Regions from separate parts of the Streptomyces telluris genome, predicted to be linked through region 2. Evidence: riboswitches for the same ligand, from Rfam matches in the RefSeq annotation. Region 2 holds a riboswitch; each other region holds the start of a gene.
The links. A riboswitch is a leader RNA that binds a small molecule or an ion and turns the genes downstream of it on or off. The one in region 2 is predicted to bind cyclic di-AMP.
Positions count from the first base shown of each region.

Region 1 (3,201 bases), 120 kb from region 2:
GGCCCGTCACTCCCGTTCAGGGGGACGGCTTGCGGTGCCGCTGTGCCGCCGGGGGACCGCGGCCGCCGCCCTTCGCACGACCGAATGTCGCTCTTGAACTTCCGCTCGTCCTCTCGGGATACTCGCCCATATCCCGTACTTGACATGGACGCGACGATCTCATCGGCCTGTCGCGCACCGTGTCTCCCCACCGATGCGCATCCCCTACGCGTCACGCACACGGGTCGCGCACGTGCGTCACGCACGCGCATCGCACCCGCACGTCCTCCACGCCCGGGCACCACCGTGCCGCCGGGCACTCCCCCACAGGAGGTCACGAGTGAAACGTTCCCGCATCTCCACGCGCCGTACGGCCACCGCCGGCGCGGCGATGGTCGCCCTGACGGCCGCGGCCCTGACGCTCCCCGGCGCGCACGCGGCCTCGCCGGCGCCCCGTCAGCTCTCCTCGCCGCAGGCCGCCGAGCTGGCTCAGCGGATATCCGCCGACCTGGGCGCGGACTCGGCCGGCTCGTACTACGACGCCGGGACCGGCAGGCTCGTCGTCGGCGTCCTCGACCAGGAGGCGGCGGCCAGGGTGAAGGCCGCCGGCGCCGAACCGAGGACCGTGCGCCACTCGGCCGCCGAGCTCGCCTCGGCCCTGCGGACCCTGAAGGCGGAGGCGACGATTCCGGGCACGGCCTGGTCGGTGGACCCCCGCTCCAACAAGGTCGTCGTCACCGCCGACAGCACGGTCACGGGCGCCCGGCAGGACCGGCTGGACAAGGCCGTCGCACAGCTCGGCGACAAGGTCGCGGTCAAGAGAACGGCAGGGACGTTCCGTCCGCTCATCGCGGGCGGCGACGCGATCTGGGGCAGCGGCGTGCGCTGCTCGCTGGGCTTCAACGTCACCAAGGGCGGCAAGCCGTACTTCCTCACGGCCGGGCACTGCGGCAACGCCTCGCGGACCTGGTCCGCGACCCGGGGCGGCGCCCAGATCGGCGTGGTCGAGAGCTCGTCCTTCCCCGGCCACGACTACGCGCTCGTCCGCTACACCTCCACCATCGCCCACCCGAGCGCGGTGGACCTCTACAACGGCGGCACGCAGAACATCAGCAAGGCCGGGGAAGCCGTCGTCGGCGAGCAGGTGCAGCGCAGCGGCAGCACCACCCGCGTGCACGGCGGCGAGGTCACGGCCCTCGACGTGACCGTCAACTACGAGGAAGGGGCGGTCGAGGGCATGATCGGCACCTCGGTCTGCGCCGAACCGGGCGACAGCGGCGGCGCCCTCTTCGACGGTGCCACCGCCCTCGGCCTCACCTCGGGCGGCAGCGGCGACTGCTCCGGCGGCGGGGAGACATTCTTCCAGCCCGTACCGGCGGCGCTGCAGGCGTACGGGGCGCAGCTGCCCTGAGGCACCGCTCCGGGGCGCTGCTGTGAGGCGCTGCCGTGACGCACTCCTCCGGGGAAACCTTCACGGGTTCCCCGGAGGTCTCCGGGCCGGGGTTGGGTCGCCCCGGCCCGGTCGGTCGTCGCCGTCCGGGCCGGACAGGGCGGCCCGGGCAGCCCCGGACGGTCAGTTGACCCGGCCGTACCAGACGCTGCCGGACCAGATCTTCTCCAGCCGGACCTTCGCGCCGGGCTTGGGCGAGTGCCAGATCTTGTTGCTACCCGCGTAGATACCGACGTGGTAGACGTTGCTTCCCGAGTGGAAGAAGACCAGGTCGCCCGCCTGGCGGGAGCCGGCGGAGATGTGCCGGGTCTTGTTGTACTGCGCGGCCGCGGTGCGCGGCAGGGTCTTGCCGGCCTTCTTGAACGAGTAGAGCGTGAGGCCCGAGCAGTCGAACCGGTTGGGGCCCGCGGCGCCGTACTGGTAGGGGGAGCCCTGCTTGGAGGCCGCGACCTTCAGGGCGGTGGCGCCCGGAGTGGCCGCACTCGCCTCGGCCGACATTCCGGGGAGGAGCATCGACGCGGTCACGGTGGCCGCGGTGACCACGGAAGCGGCACCGGCGCGGGACATGAGCGTGGATATGCCAGGGAACGCAGACATGCCAAAACCCTTCGTCATCCGCCTGCGAAAGATGACCTGTCGGGTTCGGGCTGTCGAAGTTGCCCGGCCACATGAAATGGCTTCACCCCAAGGACCACCGCCATCGTGGTCCGCCGTGCTCGGGTCTCCCGCTCCTGCCGATCCATTCGTTTCTGCTCCGCACCCGGTACGGCGGCAGGACTCGGCGTCCGCCCGGGTCGCCCGCCTCGGTGACGGGATCTTGTTGTTCGGTGCACGATCCTGCATCACGGGCCGCCGGAATTCGGAGCCGAAAGGCGCTTCTGTGAACTTCTTCACTTCACGGCGATCCCTGGAACCGGGGTGTTACCCGGCATCACGCGTAACCGGTAATCCCCTTTATCAAAAGGGAGTTGAAGAACTGATTCGAGTCACCCCGGCGGTGCGCGAAAGACCAGGTGACGGGGGCCGTGGCAGGGCGGCGACAGGGCGTCTTTGCGTCAGAAGGCCGCGGCGGCGGGCTCCGTACGGTTCGCTTCGAGAGCGCGAGGGTAGCCCTACGGCATGCTCACCCTAGGGATCGAGGAGGAGTATCTTCTGCTCGACCCGGCCACCGCACTGCCGGTACCCCTGGCCGACGAGGTCCGGGCGGCGGTCGACCTGGAACCGGTCGTGAACGAGCGGGAGATTCAGGCGGAGCTGTTGCAGGCCCAGGTGGAAGTTGCCACTCCGGTCTGCTCCGATCTCGCCGAGGCCAGCCGGCACCTGCTGCGGCTGCGCCATGCGGTGAGCTCCGCCGCCAAGCGGTCCGGCTGCCGGATCGCCGCCTGCGGTACGGCGCCGTGCTCGGGCCCCGAGCCCATCCCGGTCACCGGAAACCCGCGCTACCTGGCGATGCGGATCCGTGCCGCCCAGCTCGTGGACGAGCAGTTCGTCCACGGGATGCACGTCCACGTCGCCATCCCCGACCGCGAGATGGGCGTCGCGGTCCTCAACCGGGTCCGTCCCTGGCTGCCCGTGCTGGTCGCCATGGCGGGCAACTCCCCGCTGTGGAACGGCATCGACACCGGCTTCTCCAGCTGGCGGACCGTGGTCTACAGCCGCTGGCCGGTCAGCGGCCCGCCCCCGTACTTCGACGGCCTCGCGGACTACGAGGCCCGCATCCAGGCGCTGTTGACGGCCGGGGCGATCGAGGACCGGGGCCAGCTGTACTGGCA
Region 1 is NZ_JANIID010000001.1:169,723-172,923, reverse strand. Features, by position in the region: gene NQU55_RS00765 (S1 family peptidase) at 320-1,390, shown strand; gene NQU55_RS00760 (C40 family peptidase) at 1,553-2,026, opposite strand; cyclic di-AMP (ydaO/yuaA leader) riboswitch at 2,031-2,193, opposite strand; gene NQU55_RS00755 (carboxylate-amine ligase) at 2,549-3,201, shown strand, end outside.
Region 1: it holds a riboswitch for cyclic di-AMP, as region 2 does, so the genes downstream of both, NQU55_RS00760 (C40 family peptidase) here and NQU55_RS00250 (C40 family peptidase) in region 2, are expected to answer to the same signal.

Region 2 (3,201 bases):
ACGTGCCCCAGCGATCCCGTCTCGACCAGGTGCCGCAACTGCCCGGCCATGACCTCCGGTCCGCCGACCTCATGACGCAGCACGGCCTCGTCCAGCACGGCGCACACCTCCAGCGGCTGCTCGCCCCGGAGCACCGCCTGGCGCGCCATGCGCACCCGCACCAGCTCCTCGACCTGCTCCGGCGCGGGGTCGCCGAGGGCCGCGCGGGTCACGGCGCGGGCGTAGTCCGGCGTCTGCAGCAGGCCGGGCACCACGGTGGTCTCCAGGGTGCTTAACCGCGAGGCCTCCGACTCCAGGCTGATGAAGTCGAGATAGGCGGGAGGCAGCCGGTCCCGGTAGGCGTACCACCAGCCGCGCCGGGCCCCCGCACCCTCGCCCGGTTCGGGGGACCCCGCGCCGCACAGCGCCCCCAGCAGCGCGCGCAGCTCGGCGTCGGTGACCCCGTAGGCGTCCAGCAGCCGGGCCACGTCCGCCGGTTTCACGCCACTGCTGCCCGTCTCGATCCGGCTGACCTTCGACTGGTGCCAGCCCACCGCGCGCGCGGCCTCCAGGCTCGTCAGCCCGGCCAGTTCGCGCTGGCGGCGCAGCTCCGCCCCCAGCTTGCGGCGGCGTACCGCCGGTCCGTACCGCATCGGCCCTCCCCTGGGTCACTGTCGTTGTCATACGTCAGTGTCAATAGCCCAGTGTGCCGCGTGAATCCGGTCGCTCGTCGTAGAGTTCACTGCTTCGGGCGACAGATATATGCATATCTTGGGGGATCGCTCCCATCACAGGCGTTATCAGTGGCAGTCTGTCGCGCAGAGCCGTCCGAGGCCGCTCATGCCCCCCACGACTTACGGCACGCTTCCCGGTTTTCCGTGGCAGCGCAGCCGGAGTCCGGTCTCGGCGGGACCTCGGCTGAAAGGGCCACCGCCATGGCAGACCACCAAGAAGCCACCGTCACGCTGCCGAGCGCCCCCGCCTCGGTCTCCACGGCGCGCCGCTACGTCGCGGAGGTGCTGGCGGACTGGGGGCTTCCGGGCGGGACGGACACCTCGGAGACCGTGCGCCTGATCGTCTCCGAGCTCGCGACCAACGCCGTGCAGCACACCCGGGGCCAGTCGCCCACCTTCACCGTGGACGTCCGCCTCGACCGCGATCAGCAGCTGCGCATCGGCGTCACGGACAGCCACCCGCGCTTCCCCCGGCGGCTGCCCGCCGCGGTCCAGCAGGACAACGGCCGCGGCATGGTGATCATCCGCTGTCTCACCGCGGAGCACGGGGGGCGGCTGTTCTGCACGCCGACCTCCGACGGCGGCAAGACGGTGTGGATCTGCCTCCCCTGGACCGCGCCGGTCAGCGCAGAGCGCTGAACTCCCCTCCGGCCGGCCGGGCCCCCCGCACCCGGGTGCGGGGGGCCTCGGGCCTCTTCGGGCCCTCGTGCGGGGAGGCGCGGGGAGCGGTGTCACCGGCCCTTCCGGGGTCTCCGGGCGGGCCGGTGACGCCGGGTCAGCCGACCCGGCCGTAGAGGACGCTGTTGGTCCAGATCCGCTCCAGACGGACGACCGCGCCCGTCTTGGGTGCGTGCCAGATGCGGCCGTCCCCGTTGTAGATCCCCACGTGGTAGATCCCGCGCCCGGAGACGAAGAAGACGAGGTCGCCGCGTTCGCGTGCGGAGCGGGGGATGTGATGGGTGCTGTTGTACTGCTGGGCGGCGGTGCGGGGCAGGGACTTCCCGGCCCGCTTGAAGGAGTAGAGCGTCAGGCCCGAGCAGTCGAACCGGGAGGGCCCGGTCGCCCCCCACTGATAGGGGGAGCCCTGCTTCGAGGCCGCGATCCGCAGTGCCTGGGAGGAGACGGTAGACGCCTCCGCCTCTGCCGCGCCGCCCGGGACCAGCACGGTGGCTCCGACGGCGGCGAGAGTGAGGGCCGATGCTGCGCCGGCCCTGGACAGCTTTGACGGACGTTTGTGCGCGCCCATGCGCTAACCCTTCGTCAGCCGCCTGTGAAGGATGACCTGTCGGGTTCGGGCAGGCGAAGGTTGCCCGGCCGCTGTCAACGGCTTCACCCCAAGGGCCGACCGCACTACTCTTGGTCGTCCCACCACTCTTGGGTCCTCCATCCCTGCCGTTGCACTCAAGTCGACCCGGCATCCCGGCGGCGGCAGGGTTCGGCGTCCGCCGGGACCGCCCCGCCTGGGTGGCGGGGTCTTGTCGTCGCAGGGATCTTGGCGCAGCCGCCGTGCCGATTCCGAGCGGAACCAGGGGTATGTGAGCCTGATCACTTCTGGGCAATTCCGGTGGACGCGGGGCGATTTGATGGTGTGCGCGCAAGCCGGCTGAGCCGCTGGCCTGCGGCGGTTCGTACCGGCCCGGGGGCAATCCGGCCGTCCGCGCCAAATCGATCAACGCGCCCCGTCTACGCCGTGATCCTTCATGGAGGGGACCGGGGTTTATTCGGGCGCGGACCCCCGGCCCTCCGGCGCACATGGCGCGGAGATCCCTTCGCCCCCGGCGCTCTGCGCCGGGGACCCGTATCGTCCGCGTCGGCATGACCCGCTCGCACCTTCCGTTCACCCGTTTCGTGCAGGCGTGCGAGCCGTGGCGGGGTCGTACCGCCGCGACGACCATGGTCTGCGCCGCCCGTAGCCGGCGGTACGTGTCGTGCGGACGGGCGGCCATGATCCGGCCCAGAAGATCCAGTAGGTGCAGACGACAGTCGGCGCCCGGGTCCGTGGCCATGGCAGTGCAAAGAGTCAGTTAACGCGTTGGAAAAGGTTCCGCCCTAATCTGCAATCACCGGCCACCGGCCGAAGAACCCCAGGTCAACACCGTGTTGAACTCGGGTAGCGTCCCGGTGCGTCCATCCGGGACACCTGGGACGACAGTGAGGTGGGACGCATGCAACTCTCCCCGCGCGAGCAGGAACGACTGCTCCTGCACGTGGCCGCCGACGTGGCCGCCAAGCGCAAGGCCCGCGGCCTGCTCCTCAACCACCCCGAGGCGGTGGCCCTGATCACGGTCCACGTCCTCGAAGGTGCCCGGGACGGCCGCACCGTCGCCGAGCTGATGTCCTCCGGGCGCGCGGTGCTCACCCGCGACGACGTCATGGAGGGCATCCCCGAGATGCTCCACGACGTCCAGGTCGAGGCGACCTTCCCCGACGGCACCAAGCTCGTCACCGTTCACGAACCGATCTGCTGACGGGGAGGACCCGCGATGAT
Region 2 is NZ_JANIID010000001.1:50,848-54,048, forward strand. Features, by position in the region: gene NQU55_RS00240 (helix-turn-helix domain-containing protein) at 1-632, opposite strand, end outside; gene NQU55_RS00245 (ATP-binding protein) at 915-1,352, shown strand; gene NQU55_RS00250 (C40 family peptidase) at 1,489-1,959, opposite strand; cyclic di-AMP (ydaO/yuaA leader) riboswitch at 1,964-2,148, opposite strand; gene NQU55_RS00255 (urease subunit gamma) at 2,879-3,181, shown strand; gene NQU55_RS00260 (urease subunit beta) at 3,197-3,201, shown strand, end outside.

Region 3 (3,201 bases), on a different contig from region 2:
CCGCCCCCGCCGCCGACGAGAACGCCGAAGCAGAAGAGGAGACGGCCAAGTGAGCGACGCCCTGGCCGCTGACACCGCCCAGCCTTCCATGGACTTCCACCCTCGGCCCCGGGCCGGAACCGCGGCCCCCTGGGCCTTCCCCGCCCCCGAGCGCGGCACGCTCCCCAACGGCCTGACGGTGCTGCGCTGCCACCGCCCGGGCCAGCAGGTCGTCGCCGTCGACATCAACGTGGTGGCCCCCCTCGCCGCGGAGCCGGAGGGCCTCGACGGCGTCGCCACCATCATGGCGCGCGCCCTGTCCGAGGGCACCGACAAGCACACCGCCGAGGAGTTCACGGCCGAGCTGGAGCGCTGCGGCGCCACCCTCGACGCCCACGCCGACCACCCCGGCGTGCGCCTGTCCCTGGAGGTCCCCGCCTCCCGGCTCGGCAAGGCTCTCGGCCTCGTGGCCGACGCGCTGCGCGCCCCCGCCTTCCCCGACCACGAGGTCGAGCGCCTGGTGGGCAACCGCCTGGACGAGATCCCGCACGAGCTGGCCAACCCCGCCCGCCGGGCCGCCATGGCGCTCTCCAAGGAGCTCTTCCCGGCCGGCTCGCGGATGTCCCGCCCGCGCCAGGGCACCGAGGAGACGGTCGCCCGCATCGACGCCGCCTCCGTGCGGGCCTTCTACGAGGCCCACGTGCGTCCCGCCACGACGACCGCCGTGGTCGTCGGCGACTTCACCGGCGTCGACCTCGACGAGGCCCTCGCCGACTCCCTCGGCGCCTGGACGGGTTCCCCGGCCGAGCCGTACCCGCTCAAGCCGGTCACCGCGGACGACACCGGCCGCGTCGTCATCGTGGACCGCCCCGGCGCGGTCCAGACGCAGCTCCTCATCGGCCGCATCGGCGCCGACCGGCACGGTCAGGTCTGGCCCGCCCAGAGCGTCGGCACGTACTGCCTGGGCGGCACCCTCACCTCCCGTCTGGACCGCGTCCTGCGCGAGGAGAAGGGCTACACCTACGGGGTGCGCTCCTTCGGCCAGGTGCTGCTGTCCACCCCGGAGGGCACCGGCGCGGCCATGCTCGCCATCAGCGGCTCGGTGGACACCGCCTCCACCGGCCCCGCGCTGGAGGACCTGTGGACCGTCCTGCGCACCCTCGCCGCCGAGGGCCTGACGGACGAGGAGCGCGACTCCGCCGTGCAGAACCTCGTCGGCGTCGCCCCGCTGAAGTACGAGACGGCGGCGGCCGTCGCGGGCACCCTCGCCGACCAGGTCGAGCAGCACCTGCCGGACGACTTCCAGGCGCACCTGTACGAGCGTCTCGCCGCGACGGGCACGGTGGAGGCCACCGCCGCCGTGGTGAGCGCCTTCCCGGTCGACCGCCTGGTGACGGTGCTCGTCGGTGACGCCGCGCAGATCGAGGAGCCCGTCCGGGCCCTCGGCATCGGCGAAGTGACCGTGATCACGGGCTGAAGCCCCGGCGGGCCGGCCGCGCCGGTCGGCCCGTCAACCGGCAGGCACGCGCGCTCCTGAGGCGTGCGTGCCTGCCAAATGTCCGATTTAGCGGAGTGGTTGCACGTCTGCGTTGTGGCGTGGGCCACAAAACGGGGCTTCTGTTTGCCGATCGAAAGTGGCGGCGTCTAGCGTCAAAGCGTCTGTCCGTCAGATGTGCGTCGCATCCGCGGCCCGGGCAGACATCGCCGAGTCCCCGTACGGCGCGAGCCAGGGGAGCCGGGGACCCAAGTGTCCCTGGGGTGAATCGGGCCCCTTTCCGGAGGGATCCGTAGGAGACCTTCCTGCTCCGAACCCGTCAGCTAACCCGGTAGGCGAGAGGGAAGGAAAGGACCAGCCTCACCAATGGCGTTCACTCGTGCCACCGGGAAGCACCGCAAGCCGAGCCGCGCCGTTCGCGTCAGCGCGAACGCGGCGGGCATAGCCACCCTCGCCGCCACCGGTGTCGTCGCGGGCCTCGCCGCCCCGGCGATGGCCGCCTCTCCCGACGAGACCCAGCGCCCCACCGAGGACACCGGCCTGACCCAGGCCGTCGTCATCGGCGAGGACACGGCCGGCCGCATCGGCGAGCAGGCCCAGGTCCAGACCAGCGCCGCAGCCGAGAACACCGCCGTCCACGAGGCCGAGACCGCTGCCAAGCAGCAGGCCGCCGACGTCAAGAAGGCCGCGGACGAGGCCAAGCGCAAGGCCGAGGCCGAGCGCAAGGAGCAGGAGCGCGTCGCCCGCGAGCAGGAGCGCAAGCGCCTCAACACCTTCGTCTCGCCGATCGCCGGCTCGTACGTCTCCACGTCCTACAAGGCCTCCAGCGGCCTGTGGTCCTCCGGCAGCCACACCGGCATCGACATGCACGCCGCGACCGGCACCTCGGTCCAGGCCGTGGGCGCGGGCACCATCGTCGAGGCCGGCTACGGCGGCGCCTACGGCAACAACGTCGTCATCAAGCACAACGACGGCACCTACACGCAGTACGGCCACCTGTCGTCCATCGACGTCAGCGTCGGCCAGTCGGTCACCGCCGGCCAGCAGATCGGCCTCTCCGGCGCCACGGGCAACGTCACCGGCCCGCACCTGCACTTCGAGGCCCGCACCGGCGCCACGTACGGCACCGACATCGACCCGGTCGCGTACCTCAGCGAGCACGGCGTCAACCTCTGACGCACCCGCCCGCGCCCCGCGCGGCACATTCGCCTGATGAAGGCCCCGGCCCACCGGCCGGGGCCTTCGTCGTATCCTCGTGTTGGCCAAAACATATCGATGACTTCACGTGCGCCGTCGGAAATCGCGGGCGGCTGCAATAGAGTCGCTGAACAGGCGTCAATCGGCCGCGTTTCGCGGGGGTTATGCGGAGGTTCACCCATGCGGGGCCGTACGTGAACGGTGATGGCACAGCAAATCAGAGCGGCCGTCGCATTTCCGCGCACGCCGTGTGCACGGCGATCCGTGACGACATTGTTTCGGGCACGTTTCCGCCCGGCAGCAGGCTCACCGAAGAAGTCCTCGCGCGCCGCTACGGCGTTTCGCGCGTGCCCGTGCGCGAGGCGCTGCGCACCCTGGCCTCGGAGGGGTTCGTGACCACCCGGCGGCACGCGGGCGCCTGCGTCGCGGAGCCGACCGAGCAGGAGGCCGCCGATCTGCTGGAGGTCCGCGCCCTGCTGGAGCCGCTGGGCGCCGCGCGCGCCGCACAGCGCCGTACGGAGGCGCACCTG
Region 3 is NZ_JANIID010000023.1:65,551-68,751, forward strand. Features, by position in the region: gene NQU55_RS23295 (M16 family metallopeptidase) at 1-53, shown strand, start outside; gene NQU55_RS23300 (M16 family metallopeptidase) at 89-1,456, shown strand; cyclic di-AMP (ydaO/yuaA leader) riboswitch at 1,672-1,827, shown strand; gene NQU55_RS23305 (M23 family metallopeptidase) at 1,841-2,650, shown strand; gene NQU55_RS23310 (GntR family transcriptional regulator) at 2,836-3,201, shown strand, end outside.
Region 3: it holds a riboswitch for cyclic di-AMP, as region 2 does, so the genes downstream of both, NQU55_RS23305 (M23 family metallopeptidase) here and NQU55_RS00250 (C40 family peptidase) in region 2, are expected to answer to the same signal.

Region 4 (3,201 bases), on a different contig from region 2:
GGCGACCCTGCTGCGGCGCCTTCCCGACCTGCGGCTGGGGGCCGATCCGGAGGAGCTGCGGTGGCGCGGCGGGCTCATCATGCGCGGTCTGCGCACCCTGCCCGTGGCCTTTACACCTGAAGACATTCCGGGCACAACCACCCAGGAGGGGTCGCCCGCCTGACCTCGCGTCAGTCGGCGTGATCTCGGCGTGACCTCCGCTACATCGGCTTGTGACTCCGGTGGGCCGTCGCTATCTTCAACCACCATTCGCCGCCGAACGAGAGGCAACCGCCCATGAGACCCGGAAACGGCCGACATCGCCGCCCCCGTCAGATACCCGCCATCGTGGTCGCCGCGGGGGTGACCGCCTCCGGAATCGCCATGCCGCTGCTGGCGGCCACCGGCGCGTCGGCAGCCGACGCCGGCACCTGGGACCGGGTGGCCCAGTGCGAGAGCGACGGCATGTGGAGCGCCAACTCCGGCAATGGGACCTACGGGGGACTGCAGCTGACCCAGGACCTCTGGGAGCGCCACGGCGGCCGCGAGTACGCCCCCCGGCCCGACCTCGCCAGCCGTGCGCAGCAGATCACCGTCGCCGAGCAGATCCTCGAGAGCCGTGGCACCAGCCCCTGGTCGAGCTGCGCGGCGAGCGCGGGCCTCACCTCGGGCGGGACCCCGGCGGAGGTCAACCCGGGCGGCACACACGCCCCCGCGAGCGACTCGACGCCTTCACGCGCCCCGGAGCGCACCACTTCGCACTCCACGCCGTCCGAGCCGTCCGAGCCCTCCGGGCACGGCAAGCCTTCCGACGCTTCCACGTCTCCCTCGCCGTCCGGAAAGCCGTCGCCGGGCTCCTCGACGAGCCCCTCGGCCGACCCCTCCAAGCAGCCTTCGGGGCAGCCGTCGACCGGTCAGCCGTCGCCGGGTCAGTCCTCCGGTCAGCCGTCCGGCCGGCCCTCCGGCAGCCCGTCGTCCGACGCGCCGTCACCCGACCCCTCGGGCACGCCGGGCGACGGGAAGTCCGGTGAGCCGCAGGAAGGCCGGCACCGCAAGCCTTCGACGTCCCCCACGGACGACCCGGCCCGGATCCCGGACGGTTCGGCCACGCCCGCTGCCGGCGATTCCGGTTCGCCCGCGGGGCAGACGCCCGGCGAGGGCGGCGCGGGTACGGGCAAGCACCGTGCCGACCCGTCGCGTTCGGAGGACGAGGGCCGTACGTCGCGGGGCGGCGGCGATGCACGCACCGGCAGCCCCACGCCCACCGACTACACCGTGCGCCCCGGTGACAACCTGTCAGTCATCGCCGAACAGCATGCGGTCAAGGGAGGTTGGCAGTCTCTGTATCAGCGCAATGAGAAAGCGGTCGGAACCGATCCCGACCTGATCCGTCCTGGTCAGAGGCTTGAGGTCGGTAAATAGACCGGTAGTTCGCGGCGAATGTCCGTTCCAGTCGAAAGTGAGACATGGGTCTCTTTGCCTGGTGGCGGAATGCGGTCTTCCCGAAACTGGCAAACCGTCTCTCACCTGCGGAAACGCGATGTTCCCCTGGGTAACCAGGGGCAACTGTGGCTGGAAAGAGGGGTTTGAACCCTTGCCGCGACTGTGTTTACCGTCGTGTCCGCTCGCCACCGCGGGCACCACGGTCGCCACGCCGAATCCTGCCGGCGATCGGGGGAGTCGTCGCGCAAGCGCCGTAGGCAGGAGCGGGGGAACCAAGGTAGGCGCCGGAAACGGCTCCTCGGCGAAAGCCGCGGGTCCGGGACCGGCTAGGGGTGAAGCCGAGTGTGCTCGCACACGAAGCCGGGCGAACTCACAGCCCGAACCCGACAGCTCACCTCGCAGGCGTCGGTGAGGAAACGACTTATGTCCAAGGGCAAGCACCGTCGTCCGTCCAAGGCCGTCCGCATCTTCACGCTCGCCGGTGTCACCGGTGCAGCTGTCGCCGCCCCGCTGATGGTCGCCACCTCCGCCAACGCCGCCTCCGTCTCGACGTGGGACAAGGTCGCCCAGTGCGAGTCCGGTGGCAACTGGTCCATCAACACCGGCAACGGCTACTACGGCGGTCTGCAGTTCTCGCAGTCCTCCTGGAACGCCGCCGGCGGCCAGAAGTACGCCGACCGCGCCGACCACGCCTCCAAGAGCGCCCAGATCGCCGTGGCCGAGCGGCTGCTCGCCATGCAGGGCCCGGGCGCCTGGGGCTGCGCCGGTCCCGGCGGCCTGACGGCCGGCGGCCCGAAGGCGAACGTCGACCCGTCCGGTTCGGGCTCGGTCAGCAAGTCCACCAAGTCCTCCCGCACGGGCGGCACCGTCTCGGGCAAGTCCCACGCGGACCGCAGCGAGCGCCAGGCCGCGCCCAAGAAGGCCGCGCCGCAGCGCACCGCCCCGCAGGCCACCGAGCGCGACGAGGCCCCGGCCCAGAAGCGGACCGCCCCGGGCCACTCGGCGCAGTCCTACAAGGTCGGCAACGGCGAGTACGAGGTCAAGGAGGGCGACACCCTCTCCAAGATCGCCGAGGCCCAGCACGTCAAGGGCGGCTGGCAGAAGCTGTACGACCGCAACAAGGACATCGTCCAGGACGCGGACGTGATCTACGTCGGCCAGAAGCTGCACCTCAGCTGATCCGGGCAGGGCGGTCCACTCCGGTGGGCCGCCCTTCTCCGCTCCCGGCGGGACCGCCCCGCTCCGATGCGCCGCCCCGAGCGCGCACCGGAGCGGGGCTCAGCCGTTTCCGGATCGCCGTTCGGATTCCGGATCCGCCATACATACGGTGTTCTGGGCTTTTGTGCTGTTTTTTAGGCTTTTTCGGCCCGGGAAGGCGATCCAACGGCGAGGCGAGCCTCCGGGGCCCGTTAGGCTCGTGCTGCAGAACCACAGACACACACGAAGGAGACGCACGTGCCGTCTATCGACGTCGTCGTAGCTCGCGAGATCCTCGACTCGCGAGGCAACCCCACGGTCGAGGTCGAGGTCGGCCTCGACGACGGCTCCACGGGCCGTGCCGCCGTGCCGTCCGGTGCTTCCACCGGTGCCTTCGAGGCCATCGAGCTCCGTGACGGTGACAAGAACCGTTACCTGGGCAAGGGCGTCGAGAAGGCCGTCCTCGCCGTCATCGAGCAGATCGGCCCGGAGCTCGTCGGCTACGACGCCACCGAGCAGCGCCTGATCGACCAGGCCATGTTCGACCTGGACGCCACCGACAACAAGGGCTCGCTCGGCGCC
Region 4 is NZ_JANIID010000024.1:90,845-94,045, reverse strand. Features, by position in the region: gene NQU55_RS24020 (cytochrome P450 family protein) at 1-163, shown strand, start outside; gene NQU55_RS24015 (transglycosylase family protein) at 277-1,401, shown strand; cyclic di-AMP (ydaO/yuaA leader) riboswitch at 1,662-1,842, shown strand; gene NQU55_RS24010 (LysM peptidoglycan-binding domain-containing protein) at 1,846-2,601, shown strand; gene eno (phosphopyruvate hydratase) at 2,878-3,201, shown strand, end outside.
Region 4: it holds a riboswitch for cyclic di-AMP, as region 2 does, so the genes downstream of both, NQU55_RS24010 (LysM peptidoglycan-binding domain-containing protein) here and NQU55_RS00250 (C40 family peptidase) in region 2, are expected to answer to the same signal.